DNA from 2 places in the Oceanisphaera sp. IT1-181 genome. Region 1 is predicted to be linked to the other one. Evidence: predicted binding sites of a transcription regulator. Region 1 holds the regulator's gene; the other holds the start of a gene.
What was found. The regulator LexA, encoded in region 1, represses DNA repair genes until DNA is damaged. The targets are predictions, from matches to a motif close to ANCTGTNTNNNNANACAGNT.

Region 1 (10,296 bases):
TTTCCGGTCAAGTAACGCCCGTGAGTAGCGAGCCGATAACCAAAAGGAATATCCATAGCACTGGCTTGGGCTAGGCTAATGTCACTGTTACGGCGCTGCTGCCACTCGGCTAACAGCTGGCGTTTTTCTTCGGCGCGGGACAACTGCCAACCTCCCATACCCACCATCACCACACTCAGCACTGCAGTCAGCATGAGTAAGCCCGCATCTTTTCCTCTACTTAACATTCAGTCTCCTTGGCATGCATCCCTGCTCTTCAAGTTACTGCTTGCTGTTCTCGCTTTAGAGACAGAGTGAGCTTTATAAAATATAAACCGTTACAAATAGGCCCAACCACACTATGTCCACAAAGTGCCAGTACCAGCTGGTCGCCTGAAAGCCAAAATGCTGCGCCGAGGTAAAATGTCCTCTTTGTACCCTGATCCACATAATCATCAGCAGTAAAGTACCCAGCATCACGTGGGCACCATGAAAGCCCGTCAATAAGAAAAAGGTGCTGCCGTAGATACCCGAATTAAATTTAAGCCCCAGCTCCTGATAAGCGTGGCTGTATTCCCATGCTTGTAATATTAAGAAAGCGATCCCAAGCAACACGGTAATTCCCAGCCACAACGTAAGAGGGCTACGTTGATTACGTCGTAACGCCAGATGTGCTAAATGCAGGGTAATTGATGAGGTTAACAACACTATAGTGTTAATGAGCGGTAGCCCCATCCAGCTAATGGCGGTGGTTTTAATCCCTCCTGGTGTGAGCAGCAGCGGCCATTGAGGAATAAAATCAGGCCAGAGCACCGCATGGGTCATGGCATTATTACTGGCACCGCCCAACCAAGGCACCACCAAGATACGAATGTAAAATAGCGCACCAAACAGGCCCACAAAAAACATCAGCTCTGAGAAGATAAACCACGTCATGCCGAGGCGAAAAGAGCGATCCATCTGCGCGCTATATAAGCCCGACTTTGACTCTTGGATCACATTACCAAACCAGCCAAACAACATCACAATCATTACCAGCGTGCCTAAGATAAACACGATAGGTCCTGCCAATGGCGCTAATCCAGAAATCCAGAGCCCCGCTCCTGATGCTAATAAGAACAAGCCCAGCGCGCCCATTAACGGCCAAGGACTTTGACTCGGGACATAATACGGCTGAAATTTAACCGGCATGTTTGCCTCCTTGGCTTAGCTACTGCTGGCCCGATCACTAATGTCATACAAGGTGTAAGACAGCGTAAATATTTCTATATCTGACGGCAGCATCCGATCCACATAAAAGCGCATCGGCATGATGGCTTCACTCTTTGCCGCCAAAGGTTGTTCTTGAAAACAAAAACATTCGGTTTTGCGTAAATAACTGGCGGCACGCCCCGGTGCAACCGATGGAATGGCCCGCAGCACTTTGTCTTTGCTACTGGGATTGGTCACCGTAAAATCAACCTGGTGCATTTCTCCGGGCCGCACCTGTAGGTGTTGTACCGACGCCGTAAACTCCCCTTGCACCCCAGTACTTTGATAGGTAATAAATTCCACCGTGACTTGGCGTTGGGTATCAACCTCATGCGACTCCGCCACCGCTTGAGTGGCGGTTTTACCGTTGAGGCCTGTGATATCACAAAACACGTCATATAAAGGCACTAACAAAAAGCCAAAACCAAACATAACGACGGCTAATAGCGCCAGCTGGAGTGCTTTACGATCGCGCATCATAATCTGTGACCTCCGGTGGCGTGCTAAAGGTGTGATAGGGCGCGGGCGATGCCACTGTCCACTCTAGGCCTTGGGCGCCTTCCCACGCTCGAGCTGGGGCCGGCTCACCGCCGCGAATACATTTAATAATCAGCACTACAAACAGCAATTGCGATAAGCCAAAGGCAAAGCCGCCAATACTCACTAGCGCGTTAATATCGGCAAACTGCAGCGCATAATCGGGGATCCGGCGCGGCATACCGGCGAGACCCAAAAAGTGCATCGGAAAAAACAGCACGTTGACAGAAATAATAGAGCACCAAAAATGCCACTTGCCTAAGCGTTCATTAAACATATGCCCGGTCCATTTGGGCAGCCAATAATAGACGGCTGCAAACACCGACAACACAGCCCCCGTGACCAGCACATAATGGAAGTGCGCGACCACAAAATAGGTATCGTGATACTGAAAATCCGCAGGGGTAATGGCCAACATCAAGCCGCTAAATCCGCCAATCGTAAACAGCACGATAAAGGCGATAGAGAACAACATAGGCACTTCAAAGCTGAGTGAGCCACGCCACATAGTGGCCACCCAGTTAAATATCTTTACGCCGGTCGGCACCGAGATCAGCATGGTGCAATACATAAAGAATAATTCTGCGGCCACCGGCATGCCCACGGTAAACATATGATGTGCCCACACTAAAAAACTTAAACAGGCAATGGAGAGAGTGGCATACACCATGGATCTATAACCAAATAAGGGTTTGCGGCTAAAGGCAGGAACAGTGGCGGAGATAATGCCAAAGCTGGGCAAAATCATGATGTAAACTTCGGGGTGACCAAAGAACCAAAAAATATGCTGAAACAAGATGGGATCGCCGCCGCCCGCCGCGTCAAAAAAGCTGGTGCCAAAATACTTGTCGGTTAATACCATGGTCGCCGCCCCAGCCAACACCGGCATCACGGCGATCAGCAAAAACGCCGTAATCAACCAGGTCCAGCAAAACATCGGCAGCTTCATCCACGTCATGCCTGGCGCGCGCATGTTGCAGATAGTCACTATGACGTTAATGGCGCCCATAATGGAGCTGATACCCATGATATGAATGGCAAACACAAACAAGGCCGTGCTATCTGGTGAGTAGGTCGTGGACAAAGGCGCGTAGAAAGTCCAACCAAAGTTAGGCCCGCCGCCGGGCATAAATAAAGTTGATAGCATCAGCAGAAAGGCAAACGGCAGTATCCAAAAGCTCCAGTTATTCATGCGCGGCAAGGCCATGTCCGGCGCGCCTATCATCAGCGGGATCATCCAGTTAGCCAGCCCCACAAACGAGGGCATCACGGCGCCAAAGATCATGATCAGGCCGTGCATGGTGGTCATCTGATTAAAAAAATTGGGCTCCACTAATTGCAAGCCGGGTTGAAACAATTCGGCGCGGATCAGCATCGCCATGCCGCCGCCAATAAAAAACATACTGAGGCTAAACAACAGGTACAGCGTACCTATGTCTTTATGATTGGTAGTAAACAGCCAACGCTTAATGCCTTTGGCTGGCCCATGGGATTCGGCAGGCAAAGTTACCGGATCATGTAAGATACTGACTTTATTTAGCGGTGCCATCCTAGCCCCCTATTGTCCTGCTCTGGCCTGCTCAATATCGCTGGGTTGCACCAAATCTTTGGTGTTATTACCCCAAGCGTTACGCTCATAGGTGATCACGGCCGCCAATTCTTTCGTCGACAGCTGCTTATCAAAACTTTGCATGGCGGTGCCCGTTTTACCGAACAGCACAATATGTAGGTGTGCCGCCTTGTCCTTTAAAATCAGCTCATTACCTTTAAGAGCGGGAAATGCTCCGGCAATGCCTTCGCCACTGGCTTGATGACAAGCAGCACAGGTGCGCTGATATACCTGCTCACCAAGCGTCATTAACTCAGCTTCTGTTAACTGTGCGGCCAGCTGCGCTTGCTCGGCAGCTTGGGCTTGGGCTTGCTTGGCTTGGGCGTTGGCCAGCCAAGTATCAAATTCGGCACCGGTTTTAGCTTCCACCACTATCGGCATAAAGCCATGGTCTTTGCCGCATAATTCCGCGCATTGACCACGGTAGATACCCGGCTCGTTAATGCGCGTCCAGGCTTCGTTAATAAAGCCGGGCACCGCATCTTTTTTGATGGCAAACGCCGGCACCCACCAAGAATGGATGACATCATCAGAGGTAATTAAAAAGCGGATTTTACGATCAGTGGGCAACACTAACGGCCAATCTACTTCCAGCAGATAGTTCTCGCCTTTAGCTACTTGGCCTTGAATTTGTTCGGGTAAAGTACCGATCCGACTATAAAAGCCGACATCTTTCTCAAAGTAGCTGTAATGCCACTTCCACTGAGAAGCCGTAACTTGCACCGTCAGATCTGATTGGCTGGCATCTTCCATGGCGATTAGGGTGTGAGTAGCCGGAATAGCCATGCTTACCAAGATAACGAAGGGGATCAGAGTCCAGATGATTTCTACTTTAGTACTTTCGTGAAACTGTGCGGCTTGTGCCCCTTTGGCTTTGCGATGATGAATGATGGCCCAAAACATAATGCCAAACACAATCACCCCAATCACCACACAGATCAGTAATATGGTCATGTGCAGGCCATACACTTTTTGGCTGATATCAGTCACGCCGGGGGTCATATTTAAACGAGTTTGTGCTCGTAGCGGCAGGGTTATAAGTAAAGAAAACAGCAGCAGAATCGACTTCACTACGCACCCCCAAGTTTCATCCTGAATATTGGCGTTCTGACGTTCTGTGATTATGCGAGTCGGCCTCGTACTCTTATGCAGTACTTGCAATGCCGACGTTAGGAGTAAGTAAAGCATAGCTGAGCGATATGTGCGGAATTTTTGTGCGAAGATAAAATAAGAACAGCATGCCGATGTTGGCTAAGCGCTCAAAGTAAGCCCCTGAACAGAGGCAGATATGGCTTGAGCGGGCGATAGGCTCAGCAATAGAGCAAAAAAAGCGTGAGCTAGCTTAAGCTAGTCTCACGCTAAAATATAAGGTGATTTTTTAAAAGTCTGAATTGCGGATCACGCCCACAGCTAAGCCTTCGATGATCAGCTCTTGGCTGCGCAAGTCAATTTCGATGGGGCTCAGCTCTTCGTTTTCCGGCAATAAGCTGACCTTATTACCCTTACGTTGAAAGCGCTTCACCGTCACCTCATCGTCTAAGCGCGCCACCACGACTTGGCCATTGCGCACTTCTTGCGTCTTATGTACCGCCAGTAGATCCCCATCCATGATGCCGATATTCTTCATGCTCATGCCTTGAACACGGAGCAAAAAGTCGGCGGCCGGATGAAACAGCGCGGGATCCAGCTGGTAATGACTTTCTATGTGCTGTTGCGCCAAAATTGGCTCGCCTGCGGCCACGCGGCCAATCAGTGGCAAGCCCGTTTCTTCTGGCTCATCTTCAATCAGACGAATCCCCCGAGACGTACCCGGCATCATGGTAATCACACCTTTTCTGGCCAACGCTTTAAGGTGTTCTTCGGCGGCATTCGCGGATTTAAACCCCAAGATACCGGCAATTTCGGCACGGGTCGGTGGCATACCGGTTTGCTGAATATGATCTTTAATAATGTCCAGTACCTGAGACTGGCGAAGCGTGAGCGCTTTCATAAGGCACCTGTTTTTATATACAGTTAACTGTCAGTATATCCAGTATGCGCAACAGAGCAAGCATAAAATCCTGCGCCCATGGCCTCAGCCTCAATCAGGCCATCATTCTCTGTTATCTGCGGCTAATCACCGCCTAAAGCAGGGTCAGTACTTAGAGCAACGTCAGTACTAGGCCGACAAACACCAGCATGCCCACATAGTTGTTATTCAAGAAAGCTCGAAAACAAGCCGCACGCTCTCGGTCGCGGATCAGTCGCTGTTGAAACACAAATAAGCCTGCCGCGCCTAATAAGCTCCAGTAAAAGAAGGCGCCTAAGGCAAACGATTGGCCGGCCGCCACCAAGAGCATCAGCGTCAGTAACTGCAATACGCCGACGATCAGCTTATCGCGGCGACCAAATAAGATGGCGGTGGATTTAACGCCAATTTGCAAGTCGTCATCCCTGTCCACCATGGCATACATGGTGTCGTAGGCGATGGTCCACGTTAGGTTGGCGGCAAATAACAGCCATAACCCTAGCGGCAAGCTGTTACTTTCTGCGGCAAATGCCATGGGAATGGCCCACGAAAAAGCAATGCCCAAAAACAGTTGCGGCAAGTGTGTGTAGCGTTTCATAAAAGGATACAGCGCCGCCCAGCCAAGGCCCGCCACCGACAGCAAAATGGTCAGTTTATTGGTGGTGAGCACCAGTAAGAAAGAAATCCCCACCAACAAGGAAAAAAAGCCGAGTGCTTGGCGCTCCGTAAGCTCACCCGTGACCAAGGGCCGCCCATTGGTACGCTTCACATGGCCATCAATATGGCGATCCGCATAATCATTGATCACGCACCCCGCCGAGCGCATCGAAAACACGCCCACGATAAACACTAACAGTAGCCACCAAGACGGGCGCCCGTCACCGGCAATCCATAAGGCCCATAAGGTCGGCCAAAGCAGTAACAGCGTACCTATGGGTTTATCGAGCCGAGCCAGTGCCATGTAGGCACGCCATTTAGGTCGAGGCGGGGTAGGCACATTGGGGTTAGGCCCAGCGGGTTTAGGTGAAGTGGAGATGCTGGTCATGAAATTTACTCTCTGTAAGAACGCGCGGCGGGCAAAAACAATTCGCTCACTAACACGCTCGCCTGGGGAATGGCCAGTACCGAGCGACGCGCCCACAGTGCTCGGCTGGTAGGTATATTAAGCGGAGAAGGATGAACTTGCTGTGCTAGCTGCTGCGACTCAAGTGCCGTCAACTGCGCAAACTCAAACTGACTGCGTATTAATTGGGGATGGTCGAACAATAATTCGCCCAAGGCTTTTGGCCCTAAGCCGCCGAGCGCAGGCACGGCTTGCAGCGCAGAATTAGAATACAGCGAGCTGGCATAAATCCAGGGTTGCTCATCGCATAACAGCAAGACTTCGCGACAATAGCCGTGAGTTTCACCTAACCAGTTTGCTTGGCTTGGCGTAAACGGCACGTCCGCACGGGTATTCAGTAATAACACCCGAAATTGTTTACAATGCAAGCGTAAACGAGCGGTTAATGAACCCGTATCCTGTAACCAATGGTTAAGGCTGGAACTAGAACTGGGAGCCGGTTGAGCAGGGTCGGCAAACTGCCAGCGCCAATGGGCATCGACGGTAGCGTTCACGGGTATTGCCTAATACTGAGGGGATAAGATAAAGATCTTAATGACAGTTTTAATTCTGAAAAACACGTATTCACTTGACCGGCTCACACTTTGTTTAAACAATAGCCATATTATTCAGTTAGAAGGCTTACGATGTTTCGCATAATCGCACTGTGTATTCTGTTCACCACGACCCAGCTTCACGCTGAAGAAGCCATCACCGAAGGTCCGCTATATTACACCATAGAGCCTGACATTATTACTAACTACCATAACTCAGGCCAAACCTTGGGTTATGTTCGGGTTACTGTGGATTTAATGCTAGAAAGTGCCGATAAAATGCCACTCGTTGAGCAGCATATTCCACTACTGCGTGATGCCATCAATAGTCTGTTAGCCGAACAAGACCAACAAGAAATTCGCTCGCTCACCCTACGTGACCAACTGGCGGCTCAGGGCTTACAGCGCCTCAACGATCTCTTACTCAAAGAAACCGGTGAAACGCCCATCCGTCGACTGTTATTTACCAAGTTTTTATATCAGTAAGCGACCGACACTAAATTTGTGCTCGCTTGCGATCCAGCACGGCTTGTAATAAACCAATCAGGCCACCGCCCAAGTGGGCTAAATTGGCCACATTGCCCAATACGCCGACAAAACCCAGCACCAACCACACCACCATCAGCACTGCCATACCATCAGGCAAGCTCATGCCGCCCGCGGGGTTTAAACGCCCCGACAGCCACACATAAGCCAATAAGGCATACACCACACCGGACAAACCGCCAAAGTATGGCCCGCTCACCCAAAACTGCATCAGGTTGGGCAGTATGCCTGCCACAAGCAAGATTAATAGCAAACGACCCGAGCCCCGCACACGCTCCACCATGCCGGACAAATACCACCACCAGAATAAGTTAAACACCAAGTGCTCTAAGCTAAAATGTAACAGCGCGGGCGTAAAAGCGCGCCACAGCTCTAAGCCCATTAGCTGACTTAATTGCGGCGGAAAGGATAGCCAAGCCAGTACCGGTAGCCCGAGCGCTTTGCCCACATAAATCAGCACACAGGCGACAAATACGCTTAAGTTGAGGGGACCGGTGCGACTCAGCAGCTGGCCGAAGAGGCCACTTTTGCGGTCATTAGGAGCAAACTGCACTTGCGTATCACCATGCAGCCAAGCGGCTTCTTGATAGCGCGGATGCCAAGGCTCAGCCATAAAGCGCAGTACTTCGGGCTCAGCCTTTGGCCAAAGCGCCTCATCCACCAGCCAAATACTGGCCTTGTGCTCATCGTCGAGGGTCAACTCGCAGTGCAAGCCAAGTGCTGCCAGATAATCGACAAAGGATTGCGCCCGTCTGGGATCATCCAGCACCAACAGCAATTTCATTAGGCTGCAACCACAGGCTGAGTGCGGCGCCAAGCTTCAAAGCCACCATCTAAGCTGTAGACTTCTTCAAAGCCTTGCTCGATTAAATACTGTGCCGCCCCTTGGCTGCTCACGCCGTGATAACACATCACTATGATGGGCGTCTCGTAATCCACCTCATTGGTAAAAGCCACTAAGGTGTCGTTGGTCAGATGATAAGACTGCTCCACATGAGCGAGCGCAAAAGACTGGGGATCGCGGGTATCCACTAAACGAGCTTGGCCTTGCGCCAATAGATTTTGGGCTTCATCAACAGAAATATGGGCAAACTGCTCCATGGTGAACTCCTCACATAAATTTCAGCCAGTTTACCCAATCTCAACTTCCTTGGCATTAGCTGCTTTAACATGCGAGGCGGCGTAAGGTGACAGCGGTATTTTTCTAGCCGCCTAAATACGCTTGTCGCACTTGCTCATTGTTTAGTAACGCAGCGCCGGTATCCGCCAAGATAATACGGCCATTTTCTAACACATAGCCGCGGTCGGCCAGCTGCAGCGCTTGATTGGCATTTTGCTCGACTAAAAAAATGGTCATGCCTTTTTCAGCTCTCAGCCGCGCTATGGTGGCGAAAATTTGGGTGATGATAATCGGTGCTAAGCCTAGCGAGGGCTCATCCAACAGCAATAAGCGCGGCTTGCTCATTAAGGCTCGGCCAATAGCTAGCATTTGCTGCTCACCGCCCGACATAGTGCCGGCACGTTGCTGCATTCGCTCTTTAAGGCGCGGAAACATCAAATACACTTCGGCTAATAAGCCTGCATGTTCACGCTTATCGACGAAAAACGCCCCCATATAGAGATTTTCCTCCACCGTGAGCCGCGCAAAAATCCGCCGCCCTTCCGGCACTATGGCGATGTCTTTGCGCATAATAGAGGCGGTATCGAGCCCAGTGAGATCCTGGCCTTCAAATATCACCCGCCCTTGGCTCGGTTTAGGATCACCACAAATAGTCATCATTAAGGTGGTTTTACCGGCACCATTGGCACCAATTAAGGTGACAATTTCGCCCTGTTCGATATGCAAGGTCACATCATTCAACGCCTGAATCTTGCCGTAGCCCGCATTTATATTATCCACATGCAGCATGTTCAGGTTTCTCCTGTATTCTGCTTTCACCCATGTCTAGCTCTCACCTAAGTAGGCTTTAATCACCTCGGGATTAGTACGCACTTGCTCTGGCGTACCTTCGGCCAAAGGCCGACCCTGATTCACCACATAGATATAATCAGAAATGCCCATCACCAACTTCATATCGTGCTCAATCAACAAGATGCTTACGCCTTCGTTATCGCGCAAGTCACGGATCAAACCATTGAGTTCATGAGTTTCATTCGGGTTGAGACCGGCGGCGGGCTCATCCAACATCAGCAATTGCGGCCGTGCCGCCATGCAGCGCACGATTTCAAGCCGTCGCTGCTGGCCGTAAGACAAGTTGTCTGCGGTTCGATTGGCAAATTCCGTGAGTCGTACTTTCTCTAACCAGTAATGGGCTAACGCTAGCCCTTCGCGTTCAGAACGCCGAAAGTCGGGTGTTTTAAACAATCCGGCTAAAAAACCAGTATTAAGATGATGATGCTGGGCCACTAACAGATTTTCTAGCACCGTCATTTCTTTAAATAAACGCACATGTTGAAAGGTGCGCACCATGCCAAGGCGAGCAATTTTAAAGCCCGGCATACCGGCGATGGCGTAGTCCTTAAACTGCACTTGGCCGCTACTGGGCCGATAAAAACCCGATAAGCAGTTAAAGATGGTGGTTTTTCCGGCGCCATTGGGTCCAATAATGGAGACAATTTGCCGTTCTTGTAGGCTGAGCGCTACTTGATCGACGGCCACCAAACCGCCGAAGCGCATGCTGAGATCGGAGACGGTTAATAAAGCGGTCAT
Region 2 (10,296 bases), 1.2 Mb from region 1:
AGGTAATGAGCACACTAAACACTGCCAGCACCAGAATGAGGCCGCGCAGTTTAAACCAAGGAAGAGACTTACTAGACATTAGGCAGCATAAACCTATATGTGATCAGCTAACGTGGCTGAAGGTGTGGCTTTACGGTTAGTTTTATTTTGCACGAACCTATTGATCAAGCATAAAAAAGGCCCCGTTAGGGGCCTTTCCAATCGATTGGTGGAGCTGGCGGGATTTGAACCCGCGTCCGAAAAACCTACATCGTCGGTACTACATGCGTAGTCAGTCATTACATTCGCCATCTGCTGCGGACAGACACGCCACAGAATAACTAGCCTAAATTAGTTTTAATGCTTCCACCGTCAGGCACGATTTCCACACGATTCTGTGAGATATGACCTTCCAATTCCCTAAGTCACAGACAAGCTAGGGTAGAAGGGCTCTAACAGGTTATTAAGCTGCTAGTGCGTAGTTTTCGTCGTTTGCGACTATTTTTTTGCGATTTTTTAACGAGGCCTATCGCACCTCGGCATGCACCTAGGAGTTCGAGAATCTCGTCGAATCCAGAATCAGCCCCAAGTCCAGTTATAGTATGGCAATTTTTGCCGAACCACAAGTATTAACGATTTTTATGCTTCATCATGCGATCTTTTTCGCGTTTCCAGTCCCGCTCTTTCACGTCTTGGCGCTTGTCGTGGTCTTTTTTGCCTTTCACTAGGCCAATTTCAATTTTCACCCAAGACTGAGACCAATACAGCGCCAGTGGCACTAAGGTATAACCATCGCGGTCAAGCAGGGTGGCTAACCGGTCGAGCTCGCGCCGTTTCAGTAACAGCTTGCGCGAGCGCATGGGATCGCACACTACGTGAGTAGAGGCCATGTTAAGGGGAGTAATGGTGGCGGCAAACAAGAAGGCTTCGCCATTACGTATAAATACGTAAGAATCAGCGATATTGGCTTTGCCTGCCCGCATCGCTTTTACTTCCCATCCTTGTAGCTCCAGCCCAGCTTCATACTTTTCTTCGACATAATATTCGTGCCGAGCCTTCCTATTGAGGGCAATGGTGCTGGAACCGACTTTTTTCTTAGCTTTGTTTTTTGTCATAGTAGCGCCATTATACGGGGCCAATGATGGCTTTGGAATTGCTGATACAGCAACTGCGTGTTTTTTATACGTATTTCGTGATGATTCTGCGGTTATATCAGCCTAATTGTCTTGATTCGACAGCCGTGAGTCCAACTAAGATTAATGTTAAAATCGAGTCGATTTGCTGTCAGGAGAGATTATGCCGAGTATTACTCGCAGTGCCTTAGTGATGTTTAGTGCACAACAAATGTATGAGTTGGTCAATGATATTGACGCTTATCCGCAGTTTTTACCAGGTTGTGCGGCAAGCCGTGTGGTTTCGCAGTCCGATAATACCATTACTGCGGCCTTGGATGTATCTAAGGCGGGTATTCGTAAAACTTTTACCACCCGCAATGTATTAACGCCTTATCACCATATTAGTGTCGAGCTAGTCGACGGGCCTTTTAAAACACTGAATGGCGGCTGGACCTTTACGGCATTGGATGAGGATGCCTGTAAAGTCGAGTTAGAATTGTATTTTGAATTTACGTCTCGCTTAGTGGAATTTGCCTTTGGCGGCATCTTTAAGGAGCTGGCCAATGCCATGGTACATTCTTTTAGTGAGCGAGCCAGAGAGGTGTATGGCCATGAGTCTTATTCAGGTTGAAGTGGTGTATGCGCTGCCTTATAAGCAAGTGGTGCTGAGCCTTAAGGTTGCGCCAGATTGTGATGTACAGCAGGTTATCGCCCAGTCTGGCATCTTGCAGCAGTTTCCTGAGATTGACCTAGATACCAACATGGTTGGCGTGTTTGGGCGTCAGGTTAAACTGGATAGCCAACTGCGGGCAGGAGACAGAGTCGAAATCTATCGGCCCTTATTAGCGGATCCTAAAGATATTCGTCGCCGTCGTGCCGAGCAAGCCAAAGAAGAAGGGCGTGCCGATAAGGTGACCGGTGGGCGGCCCAATCCTGGGCGGGCTAGCGTGAGAGCGAGCAAAGACAGTGCGCTGGCAGAGGACGAGCTTAAGGAATGACAGAATAGAAATAGCGAGGTTAAGCACGCCGGACGCATGTCCGGCATGATGATGCAGTTAGGTTATTTATTGCCTCAAAGCCGCTGAGTTGCCGAGGTAATCAGCGTTATAAGCCTTGGTCGAAGTTGATGGGTGCGGGGTAATCGCCGCCTACTGACATTAGCGCACCGTTATTGAACTCAAGCACCAGCTGCTTTTGTTCTACTTCTCCACGACCGGGTTTAAAGTAGTACAGATAGACCCAGCGTTCATGATTGAAGCTGTCCAAGCTCATGGGGTTGCCCAGCAAAAAGCGGACCTGTTCTTGACTCATACCGCGGCGCAGCTGATCAACTTGTTTGGCTTCTATGTAGTTGCCTTGTGGAATATCTATTTTATATACCAGACCGCAACCCATCAGAGGCAGGGTTAACATTATCGGTAAAATCAAGGTTTTGAGTTGCATATGGGCACTATATCCTGTGTGACTTGTGGCCATGATAGCGACTGTGGCAGACCTTGTAAAAGCACAAGCGACAGTTATATTTTGGCTCGCGGCCATTATGTGTTTCTGACTTGGTTTTCGCCCCCTCTGGGAGCACTAATAGTGGCGACGCGGCCGAGCTTGAAGCTAGGCTGAGTCATTGGCTTCCGCCTTACTAATGGATAAGCCTGCGGGCTGTTATTGGCGCGGCCTTACGTTAAGCTGCATTTATTTTTAACCGTTAAGCGACAATTTATGACGACACAGGTTTTTCACTTAAAGGTCACTACTGACGACTTGCAAGGGGCGCGCTTGGCCATTCTGCCCGGCGATCCGAGCAGGGTTGCCCGCATTGCTGGGCATCTTTCTAATCCGCGCTTGCTGGCCAGTCACCGTGAATTTACTTCTTGGCTCGGTGAGTTGGATGGTAAGGCGGTGGTGGTGTGCTCAACCGGTATTGGCGGCCCTTCTACTTCTATTGCCTTGGAAGAGCTGGCGCAACTGGGCGTGACCACTTTCTTGCGCATTGGTACTACGGGGGCGATTCAGCCCACTATTAATGTGGGCGACATGATAGTCACCAACGCGGCGGTACGCCTAGATGGCGCGAGTTTACATTTTGCACCTTTGGCATATCCTGCGGTGGCCGATTTTGATTGCAGCTGCGCGCTGGTGGATGCGGCGCGCGAATTGGGCTTAAGCCCGCATGTGGGCATTACTGCCTCGTCCGATACATTTTACCCCGGCCAAGAGCGCTACGACACCTATTCAGGCCGTGTGACGGCGAGTCTGCAAGGCAGCCTTGCTGAGTGGCAAGCCATGGGAGTGCTCAATTATGAGATGGAGTCGGCTACCTTATTTACCTTCTGTGCCAGTCAGGGATTAAAGGCCGGTTGTATTGCGGGGGTAATCGTTAATCGCTGTGAGCAAGAAAAGCCCGATCCCGTGCAAGTACAAGTGGCGGAACAACAGGCGATTGAGATAGTGATCGGCGCTGCTCGCCGTTTGGTTTAGGCCAAGGGTTGCTTCCAAGGTTCATTGACCATTAAAAAAGCCCCGAGTCGTAACGATTCGGGGCTTTTTAGTGCGTATTCGTTATTATTTCACGCTGCACAGCGCCAGAGTAGAAGTAGCGTTGCGCTAAAAGACGTTTTGCTACGTAAAACCGGCCAGCTGAAGACGGCCTCTACAAGTTCGGTATCCGATGTAAGCGTACGGCGTTTAACGTACAGCGCCTCACGCCTCACGCCTCACGCCTCACGATTAACGTTTAGCTAACCAATAGCTCTTGGGCATTGGCTAAGGTGTTGGCGGTAATTTTATCGCCACCGAGTAAGCGCGCCAGCTCTTGTAAGCGGCTGTTGGTATCTAGCTCTTGCATGCGGGTTTGTGTTTCATGCTTATCGCTGTCTTTACTGACAAAGTAATGCTGATGGCCATTGCCCGCCACTTGGGGCAGGTGGGTGATCACCAGTACTTGAGTCGAATCGCCAAGTTGACGTAATAACTTGCCCACCACGGCGGCTGTTGGTCCGCTGACGCCCACATCCACTTCATCAAAAATAAGGGTTGGGGTTTCTACTTTTTGCGCGGTAATGACCTGAATGGCCAAGCTGATGCGCGATAGCTCGCCGCCGGAGGCCACTTTCGCCAAGGGGCTCATGGGCTGACCAGGGTTAGTGCTCACCAAAAAGTCGACTTTATCTATGCCCAAGGGCGAGAATCCCGCGCTATTATCCGCAGTCACGGTAATTTCAAAGCGCCCGTGCTCCATGCTCAGTTGATGTAAGCTTTGGGTGATTTGGCTATTCAACGATTGCGCGTAGCGTTGGCGGCTGTGACTGAGTCGCTCGGCGGCTTGTAAAAACTGCGCTTTGGCTAAGTCTACTTCCTCGTTTAGCTCTTCAAGTCGATGGTCATTGCTGTCCATGTCGGTGAGTTGGGTTTTTATCTGCTGATGAAACTGCGATAACTCTACGGGCTGCACATGGTGTTTACGGGCTAGCTCCATCACTTTAGTCATGCGCGCTTCCACCTCAAATAGGCGTTCAGGGTCCAGCTCTAAACGATCTAAATAGCGACTTAATTCCGCATGACCTTCTTCCAGTTGGATAAGGCTGCTCTCGATCATTTCTTGAACGGGGGCTAATAAGCCGTCCATTTGGCATAAATCTGTGACTACTTTTAGGCCGTGGCGCAATTGCTGTAGGGCGTTACTGTCTTCACCATCGGCCAACACATTCAGCGCTAGCTGACAGTCACTTAGCAGCTCAGCACCATTGGCCAAGCGCGCATGCTCGGCTTCTAATTCTGGAAATTCATCTTTGTTTAAGGCTAATTCATCAAGCTCGGCCACTTGATATTCAAGCAGCTGACGCTGGGCTTGCCACTGCGCTTGCTCCAATTTAAGTTGCTTGCGCTCATTACTGAGTTGGCGCCACAGTTGATAATGTTTGCTGGATTTTTGGATTAGCTGATGATGCCCCGCGTAAGCATCGAGCAGGCCGCGTTGAAAATCTGATTTTTGTAAGGCGTGGTGGGCATGTTGGCCATGAATATTGATCAATAACGCGCCCAGTGCTTTTAATTGCGCCAAGGGCACCGGCATGCCGTTAATGTAGCCGCGCGAGCGGCCTTCACGGGTTAAAGTGCGGCGCAAGATGCATTCATCTTGCTCATCCAGCTCTTGCTCATTGAGCCAAGCTTTCACGCGGGGCAGTTTATCAATACGAAAACGGGCGCTAATATCGGCTTTGTCGGCACCTGGTCTTACTGAGTCTGAGTCTCCGCGCTCACCCAATGCTAAGGCCAGTGCATCGATGGCGATGGACTTACCTGCACCGGTTTCACCGGTAATGCTGGTCATACCGGCACGCAAGTCCAGCTCAAGAAAAGAAACAATCGCAAAATTACTGATGGTGAGCTGAAGCAACATGATAAGTCCCCTGCACAAAGTGTACTGTGTATAAAAACAGTATACTGTGGTTTTGTACAGTGGCAAGATGGTTTTTAATGTTGAGTGCTAAGTTTTTAGTGAAAGCGAAAAGCAAATCATCCATAAAAATAGATGAGGAGAGAATGGCCGCAACAGGTTCAGTATTCCTGGCCATTCCACCATGATTTTTTCAACATTCAACATTCAACATTCAACATTAAAAGAGTTTGCTACCCCAACCGAGCTTGCTGCGCAGCACTTCAAAATAGTTATGGCCACGGGGGTGTAAGAGCTTGAGCTTATGTGGGCTTTTATTGATATGAATTTCATCGCCAGGTTGTACGGCCAGTGACACATGGCCGTCACAACTGACCAGCATTTGGCTGGTTTTGTTGTTTGGCGATAGCACTAACTTTACCTGAGAGTCGGCGTCTATCACTATCGGTCGGCAACTTAAGGTATGGGGAAACATCGGCACCAGTGTGATGGCATTGAGGTTGGGGGTGACGATGGGGCCACCGGCAGACAGCGAGTAGGCGGTTGAGCCGGTGGGGGTGGCCACTATCATGCCATCGGCGCGCTGGCTGTACATAAATATGCCATTAATATAGACCTCAAATTCTATCATGTGCGCAATTTTACCGGGATGGAGCACAGCTTCATTCATGGCGGTATTGCTAGCTTTGAGTTGGCCGTGACGGTGCACTTGGGTTTCCAGTAAAAAACGCTGCTCCGCTTGATAATCGCCGGCTAATAATCGCTCTAACGGTTGCTCAAAACTGTGGGGAGATAAATCCGTTAAAAAGCCTAAGTTTCCGCGGTTCACACCCACCACGGCCACGTCAAATCGAGCCAGCACTCGGGCCGCACCCAACATGTTGCCGTCTCCGCCCACCACTATGGCCAAGTCGGCACGCTCGCCCAGCTCGACCATTTCTAGCAGTTCTACGTCGTCTAAGGCCAGTTGTTCGCCTACGCGGCGTTCGATCACCACATTTAAGCCTAAACCGGCAATGTACTTATACAGCGCTACCAACGTTTGATTGGCGCCTTCGTGATCGGGTTTGCCAATCAGCGCTATGGTATTAAATTCGCTTTCCATAAATATCGACCTGGCATAAAGGATGAAATGAGCAAGGTGGCCAGCTAAATAATGGGCCGCATAATCCTCATTCTAAATAACCCGCTGCGTTAGTGCTACTGATGAAGGGCAATGATAAAAATATTCTCTTGAATTATGCCATGGGCTCCCCCATATAAGCTGCAAGCCAGAAAATTTAGATGGGAGACAAGATGAGCGATAACAAACACCAGCCTGAAGTAGAGCAGGACGTAGAGCAAGAGCCGTTAACGGTAGACATTAATGAAGCATCCTCCGTAGAGGGTGAGCTGCTCCAACCCGATGCTATGTATGTGGCTGATTTAGAGCTGCAGCTCGCCGCCGCTAATGAGCGTGCGCAAAGCGAAAAAGACCAAGCGCTGCGTGCCTTGGCGGAAATGGAAAACCTGCGCCGTCGTGCGGCACAAGATGTAGAAAAGGCGCAAAAGTTCGCACTTGAAAAATTCGCCGGCGATTTATTGCCCGTGATCGACAGCTTAGAGCGTGCGCTTGAGCACACTGACAAAGAAAATGAAGCCTTGAATGCCATTAATGAAGGCGTAGAGCTGACGTTGAAGTCCTTGCTTAGCACCATAGAAAAATATGGCGTATTGCAGATTGACCCTCAAGGCACCCCCTTTGATCCCAATAAGCATGAAGCCATGAGCATGATCGAGAGTGCGGACGTGCCACCAAACTCGGTAGTTGCGGTCATGATGAAGGGCTACGAGCTGAACGGTCGCGTGTTGCGCCCGGCCATGGTGATGGTGGCCAAAGGGCCAGCGATTGACACTAAAGCTTAAAACATCGACTTAATTGCACGATTTATTTAATAAATGTGAGCTGCGCCTTGAAAGTCACACCAAGCAGCCACATATACACTGTAAAGCGAAAACAACAGTGCTTACGTTTAATTCAAGATATTGAGAGAGGATTTTATGGGTAGAATCATCGGCATAGATTTGGGTACCACTAACTCTTGCGTCGCCATTTTGGACGGGGATAACCCGCGCGTCATCGAAAACGCCGAAGGCACTCGTACTACTCCTTCCATCATCGCCTATGCCGATGATGGCGAAACGTTAGTCGGTCAGCCGGCCAAGCGCCAAGCAGTGACTAACCCCGAGAATACGTTATTTGCTATTAAGCGTTTGATTGGCCGTCGTTTTGAAGATGAAGAAGTACAGCGTGATATTAAGCTGATGCCCTTCAAAATAGTGAAAGCCGACAACGGTGATGCTTGGGTAGAAGCCAAAGGCAAGAAAATGGCGCCGCCGCAGGTATCTGCTGAAGTGCTGAAAAAGATGAAGAAAACCGCCGAAGATTATCTGGGCGAAGCGGTAACCGAAGCAGTAATTACGGTACCGGCTTACTTTAACGACGCTCAGCGTCAGGCTACCAAAGATGCAGGCCGTATTGCGGGTCTAGATGTTAAGCGCATCATCAACGAGCCAACGGCAGCCGCGTTTGCCTATGGCGTGAATAAGACCAAGGGCGATCGCAAAGTTGCCGTGTACGACTTGGGCGGTGGTACTTTCGATATTTCCATCATTGAAATCGATGAGATGGACGGTGAGAAAACCTTCGAAGTATTAGCCACCAACGGTGACACCCACTTGGGTGGTGAAGACTTTGATAACCGCTTAATCAACTATTTAGTAGCTGAATTTAAGCGCGAGCAAGGTTTTGACTTGATGAATGACATGTTGGCACTGCAACGCTTGAAAGAAGCGGCAGAAAAAGCCAAGTGCGAGCTGTCTTCTGCACAGCAAACTGACGTTAACTTGCCTTATATTACCGCCGATGCTTCAGGTCCTAAGCACTTGAACATTAAGCTGACGCGCGCCAAGTTAGAGTCACTGGTTGAAGACATGGTTACCAAGTCTTTAGATCCAGTTAAAACTGCATTGAAAGATGCCGGCTTGTCCGTGACTGATATCGATGACGTGATTTTGGTGGGCGGTCAGACCCGTATGCCACTAGTACAAAAAGCGGTAACTGATTTCTTCGGTCAAGAGCCACGTAAAGACGTGAACCCTGATGAAGCGGTGGCCGTAGGTGCTGCTATTCAAGGTGCGGTGTTGTCTGGCGACAAGACTGACGTATTGCTGCTTGACGTAACGCCACTGTCTTTGGGTATTGAAACCATGGGCGGCGTGATGACGGCCGTGATTGAAAAGAACACCACTATCCCGACTAAGAAGTCGCAGGTGTTCTCTACCGCCGACGACAACCAAGCGGCTGTGACCATTCATGTGCTGCAAGGTGAGCGTAAGCGTTCAAGCGATAATAAGTCTCTGGGTCAGTTTAATCTGGAAGGCATTCGCCCTGCACCCCGTGGTTTACCGCAAGTTGAAGTGACCTTCGACATCGATGCGGATGGTATCTTGCACGTGTCTGCGAAAGATAAAGACACCAATAAAGAGCAAAAAATTACCATCCAAGCGTCTTCTGGTCTATCAGAAGAAGAAATCGATGCCATGGTGCGCTCGGCTGAAGCTAACGCCGAAGAAGATAAGAAATTTGCAGAGCTGGTCAGCACCCGTAACCAAGCTGACGGTCTGGTACACGCTACCCGTAAGCAATTGGAAGAAGCGGGCGATGCTTTAGCCGCCGACGACAAGAGCGCCATCGAGTCCGCTTTGAGCGAACTGGAAACGGCACTGCGCGGTGAAGATAAAGCTGAGATCGAAGCTAAGCAGCAAGCGCTGCTGGAAGCCTCGCAAAAGCTGGCAGAAGTCGCTCAAGCGAAGGCACAAGCCGATGCTTCTCAAACCGGTGAGTCAGAAGATGGCGCCACTAAGGCGGATGACGATGTGGTTGATGCCGAGTTTGAAGAAGTTAAAGACGATAAAAAGTAAGTTAACCCCAGCGTAGTAGCGCGCATAGTGCGGGCGTTGGGATGCCAACGCCCGCCTTTGTTTTAACAGGACTCAGGTAAGTTTCAGCCTATGTCAAAACGAGATTATTATGAGGTGCTCGGCGTTAGCAAAGACGCAGACGAGCGCGAAATAAAAAAAGCCTATAAGCGGATGGCGATGAAATATCATCCCGACCGCAACAAAACTGACGCCGACGCCATTGATAAGTTTAAGGAAGCGTCAGAGGCCAATGAAGTACTGACCGATCCGCAAAAACGTGCGGCCTATGATCAGTTTGGTCATGATGCAGTAAATGGCCAGCAGGGCGGCCATGGTCACGGCGGCGGTGACTTCGGCGATATATTTGGTGATGTGTTCGGTGATATCTTCGGTGGCGGTCAGCGCCGTCAGCAGCGTGCGGCCCGTGGTTCAGATTTACGCTATAACATGGAGCTGACGCTAGAAGAAGCCGTGCGGGGCGTGACCAAAGAGATCAAGGTACCAACGCTCGTCGGTTGTGATGTGTGCGACGGCAGTGGCGCTAAGGCAGGCACTCAGGCTAATACCTGCTCTACTTGTCATGGTCATGGCCAAGTACAAATGCGCCAAGGTTTCTTTACCGTACAACAGCCTTGTCCGCATTGTCGTGGTAAGGGCAAAATCATCACAGACCCATGTCATAAGTGTCATGGGGAAGGTCGTTACCAAAAGACCAAGACCTTGTCGGTGAAAATCCCGGCGGGCGTCGATACTGGCGATCGCATTCGCTTATCCGGTGAAGGTGAAGCCGGCGAGTCAGGTGCACCGGCAGGCGATTTGTATGTGCAAATGCATGTGCGCGATCAT

Region 2: a site for LexA is predicted at 5,513-5,532, ahead of recN (DNA repair protein RecN). Genes of this name have one in related genera too.

The regions. Positions count from the first base shown of each region.
Region 1 covers NZ_CP136856.1:3,280,528-3,290,823, forward strand. The annotation lists gene R0134_RS14575 (SURF1 family protein) at 1-227, opposite strand, end outside; gene R0134_RS14580 (cytochrome c oxidase subunit 3) at 301-1,170, opposite strand; gene R0134_RS14585 (cytochrome c oxidase assembly protein) at 1,186-1,710, opposite strand; gene ctaD (cytochrome c oxidase subunit I) at 1,694-3,316, opposite strand; gene coxB (cytochrome c oxidase subunit II) at 3,326-4,447, opposite strand; gene lexA (transcriptional repressor LexA) at 4,755-5,366, opposite strand; gene ubiA (4-hydroxybenzoate octaprenyltransferase) at 5,518-6,345, opposite strand; gene R0134_RS14610 (chorismate--pyruvate lyase family protein) at 6,435-7,001, opposite strand; gene R0134_RS14615 (flagellar basal body-associated FliL family protein) at 7,134-7,526, shown strand; gene glpG (rhomboid family intramembrane serine protease GlpG) at 7,537-8,370, opposite strand; gene glpE (thiosulfate sulfurtransferase GlpE) at 8,370-8,687, opposite strand; gene R0134_RS14630 (ABC transporter ATP-binding protein) at 8,791-9,495, opposite strand; gene livG (high-affinity branched-chain amino acid ABC transporter ATP-binding protein LivG) at 9,532-10,296, opposite strand; gene R0134_RS14640 (high-affinity branched-chain amino acid ABC transporter permease LivM) at 10,293-10,296, opposite strand, start outside.
Region 2 covers NZ_CP136856.1:2,121,827-2,132,122, reverse strand. The annotation lists gene R0134_RS09540 (sensor domain-containing diguanylate cyclase) at 1-79, opposite strand, end outside; RNA gene ssrA (transfer-messenger RNA) at 207-566, opposite strand; gene smpB (SsrA-binding protein SmpB) at 609-1,094, opposite strand; gene R0134_RS09525 (SRPBCC family protein) at 1,276-1,725, shown strand; gene R0134_RS09520 (RnfH family protein) at 1,706-2,092, shown strand; gene R0134_RS09515 (outer membrane protein assembly factor BamE) at 2,199-2,537, opposite strand; gene udp (uridine phosphorylase) at 2,811-3,569, shown strand; gene recN (DNA repair protein RecN) at 3,826-5,490, opposite strand; gene nadK (NAD(+) kinase) at 5,708-6,592, opposite strand; gene grpE (nucleotide exchange factor GrpE) at 6,784-7,392, shown strand; gene dnaK (molecular chaperone DnaK) at 7,528-9,450, shown strand; gene dnaJ (molecular chaperone DnaJ) at 9,541-10,296, shown strand, end outside.